Regions from separate parts of the Salinivibrio kushneri genome, predicted to be linked through region 2. Evidence: predicted binding sites of a transcription regulator. Region 2 holds the regulator's gene; each other region holds the start of a gene.

Region 1 (4,024 bases), 350 kb from region 2:
CTTCACGACGCATGTTCTCGATCAGAATCGACAAGTGCAATTCACCACGGCCTGAGACACGGAATTTGTCCGGGTTATCTGTCTCTTCTACGCGCAGTGCCACGTTGTGAACCAACTCTTTTTGCAGACGCTCAAGAATGTTACGTGAAGTGACGTATTTACCTTCCAGTCCTGCAAACGGCGAGGTATTAACCTGGAAAGTCATGGTCACGGTTGGCTCATCCACAGTCAGTGCTGGCAGCGCTTCGACATTGCTTGGATCGCAAATCGTGTCTGAGATTTTCAGCTCACCCAAACCGGTAATCGCAATAATGTCGCCGGCAGAGGCTTCGCTAACATCGTGACGCTCAAGGCCCATGTAGCCTAAAACACTGCCTACTTTACCATTACGCTTGCTGCCATCGGCACTTACAATCGTCACTTGCTGATTCGGCTTAACCGAACCTCGGGTGATACGACCCACACCAATAACCCCGACATAGGAGTTGTAGTCCAGCTGAGACACCTGCATTTGCAGCGGCGTCGTGATATCAACGTCAGGCGCGTCAACGTTATCGACGATCGCGTTGAACAACGGCTCCATGTCCTCGCCTTCGGTGGTTTCTTCTAGGCTCGCCCACCCGTTCAGGGCTGACGCATAAACCACTTGGAAATCCAATTGCTCATCCGATGCACCTAAGGTGTCAAACAGATCAAACACTTGATCCATCACCCAATCCGGGCGAGCACCTGGGCGGTCAATCTTGTTGATCACCACAATCGGCTTTAGGCCATGAGAGAAAGCTTTTTGGGTCACAAAACGGGTTTGCGGCATTGGGCCGTCTACCGCATCGACTACCAGTAGTACGGAGTCAACCATCGACATGATACGCTCAACTTCACCACCAAAGTCGGCGTGTCCAGGGGTATCAACGATGTTAATGCGGTAGTCATTCCAGTTAATAGCCGTGTTCTTGGCCAAGATGGTAATGCCACGCTCTTTCTCAATGTCGTTTGAGTCCATGACACGCTCTTCCACCTCACCGCGGGAAGCCAGCGTACCGGATTGCTGCAGCAGCTTATCCACTAGCGTGGTTTTACCGTGGTCAACGTGGGCAATAATGGCGATATTTCTTAGTTTATCTGTCTGTATGTTGGTCATGGACTCTCTTTTTCACTCGATAGACGGGGCGCGCGCCGAAGTTGGCGAGCTATGCTAACACGACGGCACCGCCACCTGATTAAAAAAACGGCCGTAATGTACCAGATTTTGTCGCAAAACCCACCTTATTATGTGAATTAGCTCACCGTCACTCGGGGTTAACCCCGTCTCAGTTGGTTATTTATTGTGCAAATACAAGGGTTCATCGTGATTGGAGAAAAAATGAATTTTTAAAGACCGTCCACACTCTTGTCATGCATTGTCTGCTACAAAGAGAAGGGGCAATGCTGCACGCATCTCGTGCAAAGTGACGCACTGTCTTTGCCCCTTGCACCATATACGGTCAAACGTGCACCATAATAGTGCAAAATGCGCGTTTTTGACCAAGGCTGCACGCGATTTTATCGCGTTAAACGCGGTTTGGCGCGGCTTATAATTGTTGGCACGGTTTTCGCTTTGTCATGCAGCAAGGAGCCAACGCGCTATTTACTCAATTTGACACCGGAGGTTATTTCACATGTCAGTAGAAAACGTGCTCGCACTGATCCAAGAAAACGAGGTGAAATTCATCGACCTGCGCTTTACCGATACCAAAGGTAAAGAGCAGCATGTTTCTATTCCCTCACATCAAATTGATGATGACTTCTTTGAAGAAGGCAAAATGTTTGATGGCTCATCGGTAGCGGGCTGGAAAGGCATTAATGAATCAGACATGGTGATGATGCCAGACGCCAGCTCCGCCGTGCTTGACCCATTTACCGAAGAAAGCACCCTGAATATCCGTTGCGATATTCTTGAACCCTCAACCATGCAAGGCTACGACCGTGACCCACGCTCGATTGCCAAACGCGCTGAAGACTACATGCGTGCAACCGGCATCGCCGACACTGTACTGATCGGCCCTGAGCCAGAGTTCTTCCTATTTGATGACGTTAAGTTTGCCACTGATATGGCCGGCTCGTTCTATAAAATTGACGACGTCGAAGCAAGCTGGAACTCAGGCACCGCCCTAGAGGGGGGTAACAAAGGTCACCGTCCAGGCGTAAAAGGCGGCTACTTCCCAGTTGCACCGGTTGACTCATCACAAGACATTCGTTCGGCCATGTCCTTGGTTATGGAAGAAATGGGCCTTGTGGTTGAAGCGCACCACCACGAGGTGGCAACGGCAGGTCAAAACGAGATCGCCACACGCTTCAACACACTGACCACCAAAGCGGATGAGATTCAGATCTATAAGTACGTCGTCCACAATGTGGCGCACGCATTTGGTAAAACCGCTACCTTTATGCCAAAACCACTGGTAGGTGATAATGGTTCAGGGATGCACGTCCACCAATCGCTTGCCAAAGACGGCCAAAACTTGTTTGCCGGTGACAAATACGGCGGCTTGTCTGAAACCGCACTGTACTACATTGGCGGTGTTATCAAGCACGCACGTGCAATTAACGCATTCGCCAACGCCTCAACCAACTCGTATAAGCGTCTGGTCCCTGGCTTTGAAGCGCCGGTCATGTTGGCTTACTCAGCACGTAACCGTTCTGCATCAATCCGTATCCCTGTGGTACCAAGCCCGAAAGCACGCCGTATTGAGCTTCGCTTTGCCGACCCAACAGCCAACCCTTATCTCTGCTTCGCAGCGATGCTGATGGCTGGCCTCGACGGGATTAAGAATAAGATCCATCCTGGCGATGCCATGGATAAAGACTTGTACGACTTGCCAGCGGAAGAAGCAGCGGAAATCCCAACCGTTGCCGAGTCACTGAAAGAAGCACTGCAAGCGCTTGACGCGGATCGTGAATTCTTGACGACAGGTGGCGTATTCTCGGATGACTTCATCGATTCTTACATCACGCTGAAAGGCGAAGATGTTGAGCGTATCCAAATGACGACTCACCCTGTGGAGTTCGAGCTTTACTACTCAGTGTAAAGGCGCATACACCATAAATTGTTGCCCACCTCGCAGGTGGGCTTTTTTGTGCTTTTTACCCGCGAGACATGGCTTATCATTGCCAATATCTGCAGGAAAAAAAGGGTAAGCGATGCGCTGGCTAACCATCATCGTGTTCGGCCTCACTGTCACCTGCCAGGCTGGCACGATTTACCAATGGCGGGATCAAAATGGACAATGGCATATCAGTGATCAGCCTCCCAACACGCCCCACCAAGTGCGTCATTACGCTCCCTCGTCGCCGTCGCCACCGTTAACCCAACCATCGCAGACAACCACCCAGCCCACAAGTCAAGCAAACGTGGCGCTCACACTGGTTCACCCCAGTGATGGCGCAACGTTGCGCAGTAATCCCGGTAAGGTTTCAGTAAAAGCCATTCTTGCACCGGCTGCTTCCCCAAGCGACCACGTGCAACTGATGATGGACGGTAAACCCGTTCAGGTTCACCCTGAGCAAACGCGCAGCGCCTCACAGCTCACACTACAATGGCACCTCGGCCCGATAGACAGAGGCACCCATCACTTTCAAGTACACTATTTAGAAAGCGGCAAGGTAATTGCATCGTCCTCTGAACACCAGGTGTATTTGCATCGCGCCCATGTGAATCAGCCACATCGAACGCATGATTAACCCGCGACAACACCGATGCATTCACAAACCCAGCAGTGCAAGCTGCATCAAGCAAGGATCTCGATTACACTCAATGCACCAAATTAGTGCAAACAAGGATGCAACACGGATGACGCCCGCTCAACTGTTCGACCATCTCCTCACTGCGATTATTGTGGTGGATAGCCAATGGCGCATTCAATACGTCAACGCGGCCGCCGAGCAGCTGATGCATCAAAGTGCTAGGCGCTTGCTGACGCAACCGCTCACCGAGCAAATTCAGCACGCGAGCGTCGACTGGGCACAAATTGCCAACACCACACGT
Region 2 (4,024 bases):
CGTGATTGTGTATTCCGAGTTGCACGAGACAGTGGATATTCGTCGTAAAGCAGCACTCGGCTCTTAGCATCGCAGTACACGCCGTATCGCGATACAAATTCAGACTGAATGACAGGGCGCGTCATGTCGGCTAAACATCCAATTATTGCGGTTACCGGCTCGTCAGGAGCCGGTACCACCACTACCTCGGAGGCCTTCCGTAAGATGTTCCAGATGATGAACATCAAAGCGGCCTGGCTAGAAGGGGACAGCTTTCACCGTTTTACTCGTCCCGAAATGGACGTGGAGATCCGTAAAGCGCGTGAACAAGGCAAGCATATCAGCTACTTTGGCCCCACCGCCAACGACTTCCCTCGACTAGAGCAGTTTTTTCGTGAGTATGGCGACCAAGGCACGGGAAAATACCGTCGCTATTTACATACCTTTGATGAAGCGGTGCCCTATAACCAAATGCCTGGTACCTTCACACCATGGCAAGACTTGGCCGACAATACCAATGTATTGTTTTACGAGGGATTGCACGGTGGGGTGGTCGACGGTGACGTCAATGTTGCGCAACACGTCGACCTCTTGATAGGTATGGTGCCCATCGTCAACTTAGAGTGGATTCAAAAATTTGTCCGCGATACGCGCGATAGAGGTCACTCTCGTGAAGCGGTGACCGACTCAATTGTGCGCTCAATGGATGATTACTTGCACTATATCACTCCGCAATTTTCTCGCACCCATATCAATTTTCAACGCGTTCCCACGGTAGATACCTCAAACCCATTAAATGCCAAAGGGATCCCGTCTTTGGACGAGAGCTTTGTGGTGATCCGCTTTCGTGGGATGAAAAATGTCGACTTCCCCTACCTGTTGCAGATGATCACTGGGTCGTTTATGTCACGGCATAACACCTTAGTGGTGCCTGGGGGAAAAATGGGCTTTGCGATGGAATTGATTATCCGTCCATTGATCCAACAATTGATAGAAAAAGGCAAGATTGGCTAAGGCGTAGCGCATCCATGATGTATTACTTCTCAAGCCGTGATCTTAGCCACGTTTTTGCCAGATTTTTAGGCGGTTGGCCTAGATCAAAATCAAGAAATCACCAACAAAAAAAGATACACTCTTGTTAACATACAGTGAGCTTGTAGCCCGCGTTCAGACTTCGTATTCTGTGCAATGATCTGATGGGTTACCCCTCAGACAAAGATAGGACGTTGTTGCCGGGCAACACATGCAGAGGAAATAAGTTATATGGTTCCAGGAAAACCTCAAACAGACCCTACACTCGAGTGGTTCCTTTCACATTGTCATATTCATAAGTATCCGTCTAAAAGCACGCTTATCCATGCAGGTGAGAAGGCGGAGACCTTGTATTACATCGTGAAAGGGTCTGTGGCCGTACTGATCAAAGATGAAGAAGGCAAGGAAATGATCCTGTCTTACCTTAACCAAGGTGACTTCATCGGTGAGCTCGGGCTTTTCGAAGAAGACCAAGAGCGCACTGCTTGGGTTCGCGCTAAATCACCGTGTGAAGTGGCAGAAATTTCATTTAAGAAGTTCCGCCAGCTCATCCAAGTTAACCCTGACATCTTAATGCGCCTGTCTTCACAAATGGCGCGTCGTTTGCAGGTAACTAGCCAAAAGGTAGGGGATCTCGCCTTCCTGGACGTCACAGGGCGCATTGCGCAAACCTTGTTGAACTTGGCGAAGCAGCCAGATGCCATGACACACCCTGACGGTATGCAAATTAAGATCACCCGTCAGGAAATTGGCCAAATTGTCGGCTGTTCGCGTGAAACCGTGGGACGTATTCTAAAAATGCTGGAAGAGCAAAACCTCATTTCCGCACACGGTAAAACCATCGTGGTATACGGCACACGCTAATTGCGCCGCTCTCTGTATCACCAACCGACGCCCTGGCGTCGGTTTTTTTATCTCCACTTTCTGGCAAGCACGCGGATAGCTTCTAAACTCAAAACGATGTTGTTAACACTAAATTAACAAGGTATCGTTTATGAAAAAAGTGATAACTGCCCTCACCGCCCTCGCGCTCTCTGTGTTTTCAGTCCATGCCGCATCCAATACCACGATTGTACACCCCGAGCCACGCGCTGGCTCAGCGCTTGACCTCTATGCCATTGAGCTGATTGAATTTCTTGCTGAAAAATCGGGAGAATCTGTCACCTTACAAGCCTTTGACGGCCAAATTGGCTCTCAGTCTCGTAAAGTGGAGATGCTCAAGCAAGGCAAGCTCACTGTCGACTGGCTTGGTGCCGACCGTACACTGGAATCGGAACTGATCCCCATTCGCTATCCCGTGTTTCGTGGTTTACTCGGCCATCGCCTGTTTATTACCAACCAAGCCACTGAGCCCCAACTCGCTCAGATAAATAGCGCGGGTGATTTGCAGTCTCTTACGATGACTCAGGGACAAGGCTGGGCCGACGTCAAAGTGCTTAACTCTGCGGGATTTCGCGTACGTGAAATATCGAGCTTTGAAAACATTTTTAAAGTGGTTGATACGGGTCGTGCCGATCTCTTCCCTCGTGCCTTGATTGAGCCTTTTAGTGAATTAGCCGAGCGGCCGCAATACGGTAATCTGTTAGTTGACCCACACCTGATGCTGATCTATCGCTTCCCGATGTTCCTGTTTGTGTCTCCGCAACATGCTGACGTCGCCGAGATGTTAAATCGCGCTTTTGAAGCGGCGTATCAAGACGGATCATTTATCGAGTTTTTCAATAATGCGCCTTTAGTTAAGGAAACCTTTGAAAAGGCAAACATTAGTGAACGCACCGTAATCCGAGTTGATAACCCACATTTAAGCAACGAAACACAAGCGATTCCAGACACGTTTTGGCTCGACATCGAGGCCCAATAGACGATAAAAAAGGGAGCGTATCACACGCTCCCTTTCATATGACGTCGACCCGTATTCGGGCAAGGACGAATAACTAGTGGGTGCTTTCAAAGATTTTATCTGCCGAGGCAGCCACAAAACCTTGGTAGAGCTCACCATTGGGCAGGACATAACGCTTAGCAAACTCATAAAATCCACCCGGGATGGTTTGCGTGTCATCAGAAAAAGCAACCGGTACGCGATCCGCCATGGTGGAGGATTGCTCCAAATACACTGATGCATCCCCTTTGACTTCTCCACCTGACTCGTTAATCGCAAAGCCATTGTCGCGCAATCGGTTGTTCACCGAGAGGCAATCATCATGCGCATTCAGCTGATTCACGCTCACGGTAAAATGGTTCGCACCATAACCGTGTGCCGCCACCCAAGACGCATATTCACTCTCTTCGGCAAGGGTTTGATAGGTCGCCCAATCAACATCCCATAGACGCCCCTGATGGAGAAAATCACTGCCTGTTAGTGACGATTCATCGACCTGCGCCACCAGCTTCTCGACAATCGCCTGAAGCGTTGGCGAGCATTGCTCGACCATCAACTCACTGATAAAAACTTTTGGCATCAAAGGATCGGGATGCTCAAAATGGCAGGCGTTGAGCTTTTTCGCTTCAAAGGTATAGTCACCTTTTTGCTGATACCCCAAGGCGAGAAATGGACGCGCAAGTACCTTTAGCCCAACCTTAGGTAAACCAAATGTCCGTAAGGCAATATGATCATTGATCAAAGGTTGCCCTTCCTCTAATAAGGCATGCACCTTATGTGCCGAAGGGCACAGACGGTTGATGTAGTCCTGCCACAGTTTGTCGAATAACGCTTGGCCACTGTCCATGTTGCTCTCCTTAGTCCTGTTGATTCGGAATGCCGGGGGCGAACGTTTCGGGCAGTACCACCTGCTCCCCTTCCATTGACGCCATCGGATAAGCGCAATAATCCGCTGCATAGTAAGCGCTGGGGCGTAAGTTCCCCGAGGCACCCGGCCCACCAAATGGCGCGTCACCGCTAGCGCCCGTCAATTGGCGATTGCGGTTAACAATCCCTGCACGAATATGGTCAAGGAAGTACTGCCATTCACCATCGTCTTCACTGATAAGTCCGGCAGACAACCCATAGCGGGTG
Region 3 (4,024 bases), 670 kb from region 2:
TACCAAAGCTTCAACTGCGACAAAGCGTCACCCTTAATTGAGGCTTGGCCTTGATCGTCCACCTCAACCAATACATCGTTGAGGTTCTTGCTCTCACCTTGGTCGATAATGATGCCATTCTCACGGTTATACTCCGCCACCAGCGCTTCCATGTCTGCATAGGCGGCAAACCCATCACCTTTTAACTCGACAGCGTCTAAAGGCATCACATCACCATTGTCGAACTCGGCTTGCCATTGCGGGGTGCCGTCAAAATAACTGGTGGCTTGGCTTTTTACCCGCAATTTCGAGTCAATATTGATAGTAGCATTACGCCCATCGACCTCTAGTTCAAACAGATACGGGCGAGAGGTATAGATCACCTTTTGGCTCCCTCTCTTTACTTCTCCGTCAAAGCGCATCACTAATTGGTGGGTACCGTTATCTAGCTCAATCGTCTGCTGCGGTGCCCAGTTTTCAAAACTGATTTCCTTGCCATCAACCACCACAAATTCAATATTACGTGCTGAGGTAATTTCTGCCGCATTAACCACACTCGCTGCTATAAGAGTGCTGAGCACCAAGCCCATGCCTACTACTTTTCTCATTTTTTCTCCAAATCGTGATAATAAAAAAGCCGCCCTAAGGCGGCTTTTGTAATCAGTGCTACGTTTAGCAGTGATGGTATAAGCTCAATTAGAACTTAACTTCCATACCTGCTACATAACCCCAATCGTTGTTATCAGCGTCGTTGTCACCAACTTCTGCGTATACTTTTGCATTGTTGTGCAGTGCATAAGTTACGTTCGCGTAATAACCTGTTACGTCATCACCGCTGTCAACGTCTTTGTTGTCAACACCGATAGCATAAGTTGTTTTACCGTGCGTGTAATCAGCAGCTACAGAGAAGAAATCAGCTTCTTCGTCGCTTGAGCCAGTGTCAACAGTATTAACACCATAGGCAGCGGCAAGACTTACGTTTTCGATGCCAGCATACTCAACTTCAAAGTTGTAGTTCTCTACATCACCTTTCGAAGCATAGACGAAGTCGTCGCCGTCTCCGTTCACACCTGCGTCATCCGCATAATAGTAGTACACACGCATGTCGACATCAGCTACACGATAGCCAAGACGGCCGTCGTAGATTTTGTACTCGTCGGTTGACTCTTCACCATCGCTGTTTTGCAGCGTAGATAGGCCTGCGTAGAATGTACCGTTGTCGTAAACGTATTTAGCAACTTGGTCACCTTCAGTGCGAAGAGTACCGTTAGAAGCTGATGACAACTCGTAGTCTTTGGTGATGCCCATGTCATCGTTGATCAGCAGTTGACGACCGAAAGTAAGCGTACCCCAGTCACTGCCTTTGAAACCAACGTAAAGCTCATCGTTTTTAGTGGTGCTGTCTTCGAATTTAAATGCGAAGTGACCGATTGCAGCCAAGTCTTCAGAAACAGCAACTTCGGTGTTAACAGCGAAGTCACCGTCATCTAGGCGCCACTCGCCATCTTTGTTTTCACCGATAGCTTGGAAGTATTGCACTTCGGCTGCACCAGACGCGTCTACTTTAACGCCTTCTGCGTCATACAGGTTGATGCTTGCTGATGCTGAGCCAGCAGCCAGCAGAGCTGGTACTGCCATTGCTAGAATAGTCTTTTTCATGGTTAATCCACTGCCTTTTCTATTTAGTCATTATGAGTTCCTTCTTGGAACTCTGTTTTATGGTGACTGTCATTCTATTACCAGCAGCAAAAACGCTGCGAAGAACAAAATGCCAGTTCACTGAAACTTCGTGGCTAATCGTGCAGAACATTTGTAGTTCTGTCAACTCACTGGAAGCGCATTACAATCTAGACAAAAACCGCTTAAAAACAACAATATAGTGATATTTGTTGAACTGAGATCACAGTTTATCTCGCGATCACCTGTCCTTTTGATGAAAATAAACAACAAACACTAACAACATAAAACACCAAAAACGTCACTTTAAAAAACAGTTTTTAGAATAAAAAACTAATCAGTGGCTTAAATCAGGCGTTTTGTTAATCAAACGGCAGATCAGCAAGATAGCGAAGAATGGTTCAAATTAAATTCGTGACCAGGATCTCATATCTGTAAGGAAATCTTGCAGTTCGCGATCGTTTTCACGTTTTTGCCTCGTGTTATACTGGCCGCCAACCTTTGCAACTCGGACCTGTTGATGCTCAGCCCTGCCGTAAAATCAGACATTCGCGCGTGCTACCAAACGCTACAAGATCAACTTCCCCACTTTATTCCCCGTAAAGCTCAGAACTATTTGGTGGCAGAGCTCGCGAAAACCCTGGCCGGTGATTACGAGCCTAAACGCCGATTATTAGTGGCAGAAGCAGGTACTGGGGTCGGTAAGTCGATGGCCTATCTGATGGGAGCGATCCCATTTGCACTCAACAACAATAAAAAAGTGGTGATTTCCACCGCGACAGTGGCGTTGCAAGAGCAGCTTGCCAATAAAGATATCCCGTTTTTTCATCGCATTTGCCCAAAGCCGTTTGATTTTATCTTGGCCAAGGGTCGCAAACGCTATTGCTGTATACATAAGCTAAGCGCGGTCGCGGATACGGAAAGCATTCAAGGCGCGCTATTTACCCAAAAACCCAAGCGCAGCGAACAATTGTTACTCAACGATCTCTACGCTGCACTGAGTCGGGGCAAGTGGGATGGTGACAGAGACAGTTGGCCAAAGCCCATTGCTGATCATCTTTGGCAGGCTATCGCCTCTGATAAGCACACTTGTCACGCTGGTTTGCCCGCCCACCGTGGTTGCCCGTTTGCTAAAGCACGCGAAGCGATGGATAAAGCGGATGTAGTGGTGGTGAACCATAGCCTACTGCTGGCCGATTTAGAGCTCGGTGGCGGGGTGATCTTGCCCGAGCCAGAACAATGCCTGTATATGATTGACGAGGCACACCACTTGCCCACTGTCGCGCGAGACTTTTCTGCCGCCAGTGCCAGCCTGTTGGGTGTGATCAGCTGGTTAGAAAAGCTCAATCAAGCGACGACCAAGTTGGGGAATACCGCTGATATTAAGCGTGCACATCGGTTTGTCGATAGCTTGCTAGACGCGATTCAAACCTTAATCCCAGGCTTACGCGACGTGAAGCAACAGCTCAGTCAATTGCCGCTCAACGATGATGGTTGCTACCGCTTTGCCGATGGCGAGCTCCCCGATGCGCTTATCTCGCCCAGTGAACAACTCAAAACCGCGAGTAAAAAAGCCCATCAAGCATTGGGGAAAATTCATGATTTGATCAATGAGCGTCTGAAAGAAAATGACATTTCGGCAAAACTGGCTGATCCGGCACTCGCGGAAACGGCTTTTTTCCTGCAACGGTTAGAGAACCTGGAAAAAGTATGGACCTTGATGGCCCAGCCTAATTCGAACAAAGGTGCCCCTTTGGCGCGTTGGTTGCAGGCGTGTCGCGAGCGCGAAGGCGATCTTTGGGTGCATGTCTCTCCTTTGGAAGTCGGTTGGCGCCTAGACCAAATGCTCTGGTCTCGCGCAGCCGGAGTGGGCCTTTTTTCCGCCACTTTGCGTGCTCTAAATCGGTTCAGCTATTTCTGCCGTCAGGTTGGTTTGAGCGAAACCGATGGCTCGCGTTATCTAGCCTTACCCTCACCGTTTGATTACGCCAATAAAGCGCGCTTGGTGATCCCGACGATGCCTTGTGAGCCCCAAGCCAGTGCCTTTACAGATGCATTAAACGAGAAAATACTTGAACACCTAGAAGGTGAACGTGCCTCTTTGGTGCTCTTTGCCTCCTACTGGCAAATGAAACAAGTGACACAAGCAATTGAAAGCACTTGCAAGCAACGGGGCTGGCAATTGCTTTGCCAAGGTAGCCAGTCGCGTACCGCGTTACTCAAAGCGCATCAACAAGCCGTTAATGATGATAAAACCAGCATCATTTTTGGCACTGGCAGCTTTTCCGAAGGCTTAGATTTACCGGGTAACTTATTGACCAACCTCATTATTACTAAGATCCCCTTTGCGGTGCCAACCTCGCCGGTT
Region 4 (4,024 bases), 960 kb from region 2:
TAGCGCACGCATCGCTTTGCTCATGGTCACTTCAGGCGGCAAGCGGTGCTTGGTCACCAAAATATAGTTCAAAAGAGCAAAAAAGGGCGTGGTGACAAATGCCGCCACCATGGCGAAATCAAGCATGGTCAGCAGTGCGCCGGTCCAAAACGCCACAATCGCCAGTGCCAACACCGAGATCAGCATCATCCAACCTTGTGCGATGCCCGGGTGCGCCTCGGCTTCTGTTTGTTCACGCAACAAGCGTTGTGATTCTGATACGACCCGCGCATAGCCATCAATCACGGTAATGGTGCTGCCGAAAATACAGAAAAAGGCGACCACGGCAATCAAATAGCGCGACCATTCACCAATGGTGGCGGCGTACAGGCCCACTAACTGGTGCGAAAAGCCGATACCCGACTGCTTTAACTCCACCCCGCTGCCGTGCAGAAGCAAGGCACCGAGTGATAAGAACACAATCGCCAACAGCGCGGTACCGATGTAACCGACGTTAAAATCAAACAGCGCCGCTTTGGCGTTAATCGGCTCAGATTGCGCTTTACGCTTGAGCCACACCGAGGTGATGCTAGAAATTTCAATCGGAGCGGGCATCCAACCCATGGTCACCACAATAAAGCCGATGGCGGCGACAGACCAAATTGAGGGCGCATTGAAGTTGGGTTCAACCGCGACAGGATTCCCCACGGCAATCGTCACCGCCACTAAGGTGGCGCAAGTCAGCGTCGCCATGATCACTTTCGATAAGGTATCCAGCGCTTTGTAATGCCCCGCAATCAAGATGACTAAGCAGGTGGCCACAATAATGCTCGAGAGCACCGTCAGTGAGAGATCAAACGGCACAAAATAGCTGAGCAAGCTGGCACTAAATAAGGTTAAGGCCGCGGTGTTAATCACCCCAGAGACCGCACTTAACGCGACAAACAGCCACAAATAAGGCCGACCTAAACGCGCATAGCCTTCGACCAAGGTTTCACCGGTTCCCGCGGTGTATTGTACGCCTGCTCGAAAAAAGGGGTATTTAAACAAGTTAACGAGCAGGATCAATGCCGCGAGTTGCCAGCCATAAATGGCTCCGGCTTTGGTCGAGGCAACAAGGTGAGAGCCGCCTACAGCTGCCGCGGCCATCATGATACCTGGCCCCAATGCGCGTAGACGTTGCATCACAGACAAGCTAGCTCCTGTCTGATGCGAAGAGACGGTTTGCATGTGTGTTTCCTTTATTGTGGTTGCGTTGTTGTGTTTGCTTTGTTTTATGTTTTTTAGCGCTATTGCTTTTGTTTTTCCATTGAGGCTTATTTTTATCGCTTTACCTTCAATGATTTTGTCAATAGCCACCCATGAATATCATATGAGCCAAACGTGTCAACCAATCTTGCCAAATTTGTTAAGCGCAGGCGTGATGCAGGGTGTGAATGATAGACACCACCAAGGTGACACAAAAAGAGAGGGATAAACATCCGACCATTGTCTGAGAGACAAGACACAGCCAAAAAGACAGTTTGCAACCCTCTATAACCACTCAATAAGTGTGATCGAACGTCAAATTCTGCTGGAAATGAGAGTTTAATCACACTATAATGCTCGCCCAACATGTGCTCTTTGCTCAGCGATAGCCAAAGAGTGACTGTGTCGCGATTTGCGGCTGAAGAAAAAGCGTCCAAGGTCGGGCCCACCTTCACCGAACCCGCGGTACGATGTAACGCATGATGGAACCTCTTGCCACCCCGGCAGCGTGTCGTACTCATCCGTACCGCAAGTGCAACACAACGGCAAGGTAATCTATTTATGCAACTCCTCTATAGTGCGGCAGGTCTGGTCGCTCTGTTTCTATGCGCGTGCGCATTTTCCACCAACCGCAAAGCGATCAACTGGCGAACAGTGCTAGGCGCGTTTGGCCTGCAAGCTGGGTTTGCTGCCCTGGTGCTCTATATTCCCTTTGGTCAAGCCATGCTAGGGGCAATGAGTAATGGCGCGGCGAAGCTGCTCTCCTTTGCCAACGAAGGCATCGAATTTGTGTTTGGACCTCTGGCGAACGATGGGTTTATTTTCGCTGTTAAAGTACTGCCGTTAATCATTTTTATCAGTGCGCTGATTTCTCTCCTTTATCATCTCGGCATTATGCAGTGGGTTATTAAATTGCTCGGTGGCGGCATACAGCGATTACTCGGCACCAGCCGCGCAGAGTCTCTGGTGGCAACCAGCAACATCTTTCTTTCTCAGGGCGAATCTCCTTTGGTAGTTCGCCCTTTTCTTAGCAAAATGACCCGCTCTGAACTCTTCGCCGTAATGGTCGGCGGCATGGCCTCAGTGGCCGGCAGTGTACTTGGTGGATATGCCGCCATGGGCGTGGATTTGAAATACCTGATTGCCGCGAGCTTTATGGCCGCGCCCGGTGGATTATTAATGGCCAAAATCATTGTCCCTGAGACGGAAACACCGGCTGAGCAAAACCAGGTGGAGATCAGCGATAGCGACCAAGCGAACGCGATTGATGCCTTGGCCAGCGGCGCGATGAACGGCATGAAAGTCGCGGTGGCTGTGGGTACCATGCTGGTGGCCTTTATCAGTGTGATTGCGATGTTAAACGCCGGGCTCGGGAGCATTGGCGAGCTGCTTGATTTAGAAGGCTTAAGCCTAGAAAGCCTATTCGGCTATTTATTCTCACCCTTGGCATTGCTTACTGGGGTGCCGGTGCATGAAGTGTTTGCCGTCGGCAACCTATTAGGGCAGAAAATCGCACTCAATGAGTTTGTCGCCTTCTTATCTTTTGCCGATATCAAAGCGAACTTGTCGGTGCAAAGCCAGGTGATAGTGACCTTTGCCTTGTGTGGCTTCGCCAACATTGGCTCAATTGCCATTCAACTTGGCTCGATTGGTGCCATGGTGCCCGAGCGCCGCAAAGATGTGGCAAGCTTAGGCGTGCGCGCAGTGATTGCCGCCACCTTTGCCAACCTAATGAGTGCGGCACTGGCGGGTATTTTTATCGCGCTATAATTACTGCGCGGTAACGAGACTCGGCTAACGTGGCTCAGTAAAAGTAGGGCGATTGGCGGCAAGCTAATCGCCTTTTGCTAGCAATATCGCCAACCTGATCACGGCTTGAGCGAACAGACAAAAAGCGGCAAATAAAGGGTTTACAAGCCTCAGCGAACCCAATAATATACGCCGCGTTCCGGAGAGATGGCTGAGTGGTTGAAAGCACCGGTCTTGAAAACCGGCAAGGGTTAATAGCCCTTCTAGGGTTCAAATCCCTATCTCTCCGCCATATACCGAAAAGCCGCTGATCAGTCAGCGGCTTTTTTGCGTTTAACCCCTTATAAATCCCCAAATCCTGACCGCGCCAACATTTTAGACCCCTTTGCCTAAACACACTGCCCAGCGTTTGATAATCTAGCCCACGAAAAACTGCCCTATAAGGCCTTTTGGACGCCGCCAACCAATGGCGGTAGCGTGGGTGTTAAAGCGCATTCCACTAAACTGCCAAGCTATATATTTACACAGCTTATCGGCGAGGGAAGCCAGATTGTGTGCACGATTATCCGGCACACATTCACATTATCACCAAACGAAAAAATAGAAATGCTATTTAATCAATGGGTTGCATTTCACTGGTTGGGGATAATGTGAACGCCTGAACCGTGATAGGCGGCATGCACACTTTCGTAGACGAGATGATTGCTTCAAGCGTTGAAAGTGGTTTTACTAACAGTAGCTTAGGTGATAAAAGATGCGCATGACGGTTTTGACATATCGAGCGCGCGCACTAATACAATGTTATGCGGCACGGTGTGATTGAGCTTTTAGGTCTGAACGGAAGGGAATATATGGCAACCTCTTTAGAAATGACTCGTGAAATATTCATTGAATGTAACTGGAGTTATGACGTATCCCCCGAGAAACACAATGGATACTCTTCAATTATGAGTTGTCTGCAAAAGTCTGCAAAGGAAATGGATGAAGCGGGAAAGCCAAATCACACTAGAGTCCTTGAGTTGCTGTCGCGAGTAGCTTCAATGATGCT

What was found. Region 2 encodes CRP, which controls carbon source genes, mostly activating them, when cyclic AMP is high. Its sites were predicted from a motif close to TGTGANNNNNNTCACA; they were not measured.
Region 1: a site for CRP is predicted at 1,273-1,288, ahead of typA (translational GTPase TypA). Genes of this name have one in related genera too.
Region 3: a site for CRP is predicted at 2,070-2,085, ahead of dinG (ATP-dependent DNA helicase DinG). Genes of this name have one in related genera too.
Region 4: a site for CRP is predicted at 1,560-1,575, ahead of N8M53_RS05660 (NupC/NupG family nucleoside CNT transporter). Genes of this name have one in related genera too.

Annotation. Positions count from the first base shown of each region.
Region 1 is NZ_CP114588.1:2,685,736-2,689,759, forward strand. Features, by position in the region: gene typA (translational GTPase TypA) at 1-1,141, opposite strand, end outside; gene glnA (glutamate--ammonia ligase) at 1,659-3,068, shown strand; gene N8M53_RS12350 (DUF4124 domain-containing protein) at 3,181-3,720, shown strand; gene glnL (nitrogen regulation protein NR(II)) at 3,830-4,024, shown strand, end outside.
Region 2 is NZ_CP114588.1:230,742-234,765, reverse strand. Features, by position in the region: gene N8M53_RS01135 (YheU family protein) at 1-67, shown strand, start outside; gene N8M53_RS01130 (phosphoribulokinase) at 124-993, shown strand; gene crp (cAMP-activated global transcriptional regulator CRP) at 1,243-1,875, shown strand; gene N8M53_RS01120 (hypothetical protein) at 2,006-2,872, shown strand; gene N8M53_RS01115 (DUF1338 domain-containing protein) at 2,946-3,737, opposite strand; gene astD (succinylglutamate-semialdehyde dehydrogenase) at 3,748-4,024, opposite strand, start outside.
Region 3 is NZ_CP114588.1:901,148-905,171, reverse strand. Features, by position in the region: gene N8M53_RS04440 (DUF2057 domain-containing protein) at 1-587, opposite strand, end outside; gene N8M53_RS04435 (porin) at 676-1,638, opposite strand; gene dinG (ATP-dependent DNA helicase DinG) at 2,177-4,024, shown strand, end outside.
Region 4 is NZ_CP114588.1:1,188,902-1,192,925, forward strand. Features, by position in the region: gene N8M53_RS05655 (NRAMP family divalent metal transporter) at 1-1,209, opposite strand, end outside; gene N8M53_RS05660 (NupC/NupG family nucleoside CNT transporter) at 1,789-2,997, shown strand; tRNA gene N8M53_RS05665 (tRNA-Ser) at 3,178-3,268, shown strand; gene N8M53_RS05670 (DUF4209 domain-containing protein) at 3,828-4,024, shown strand, end outside.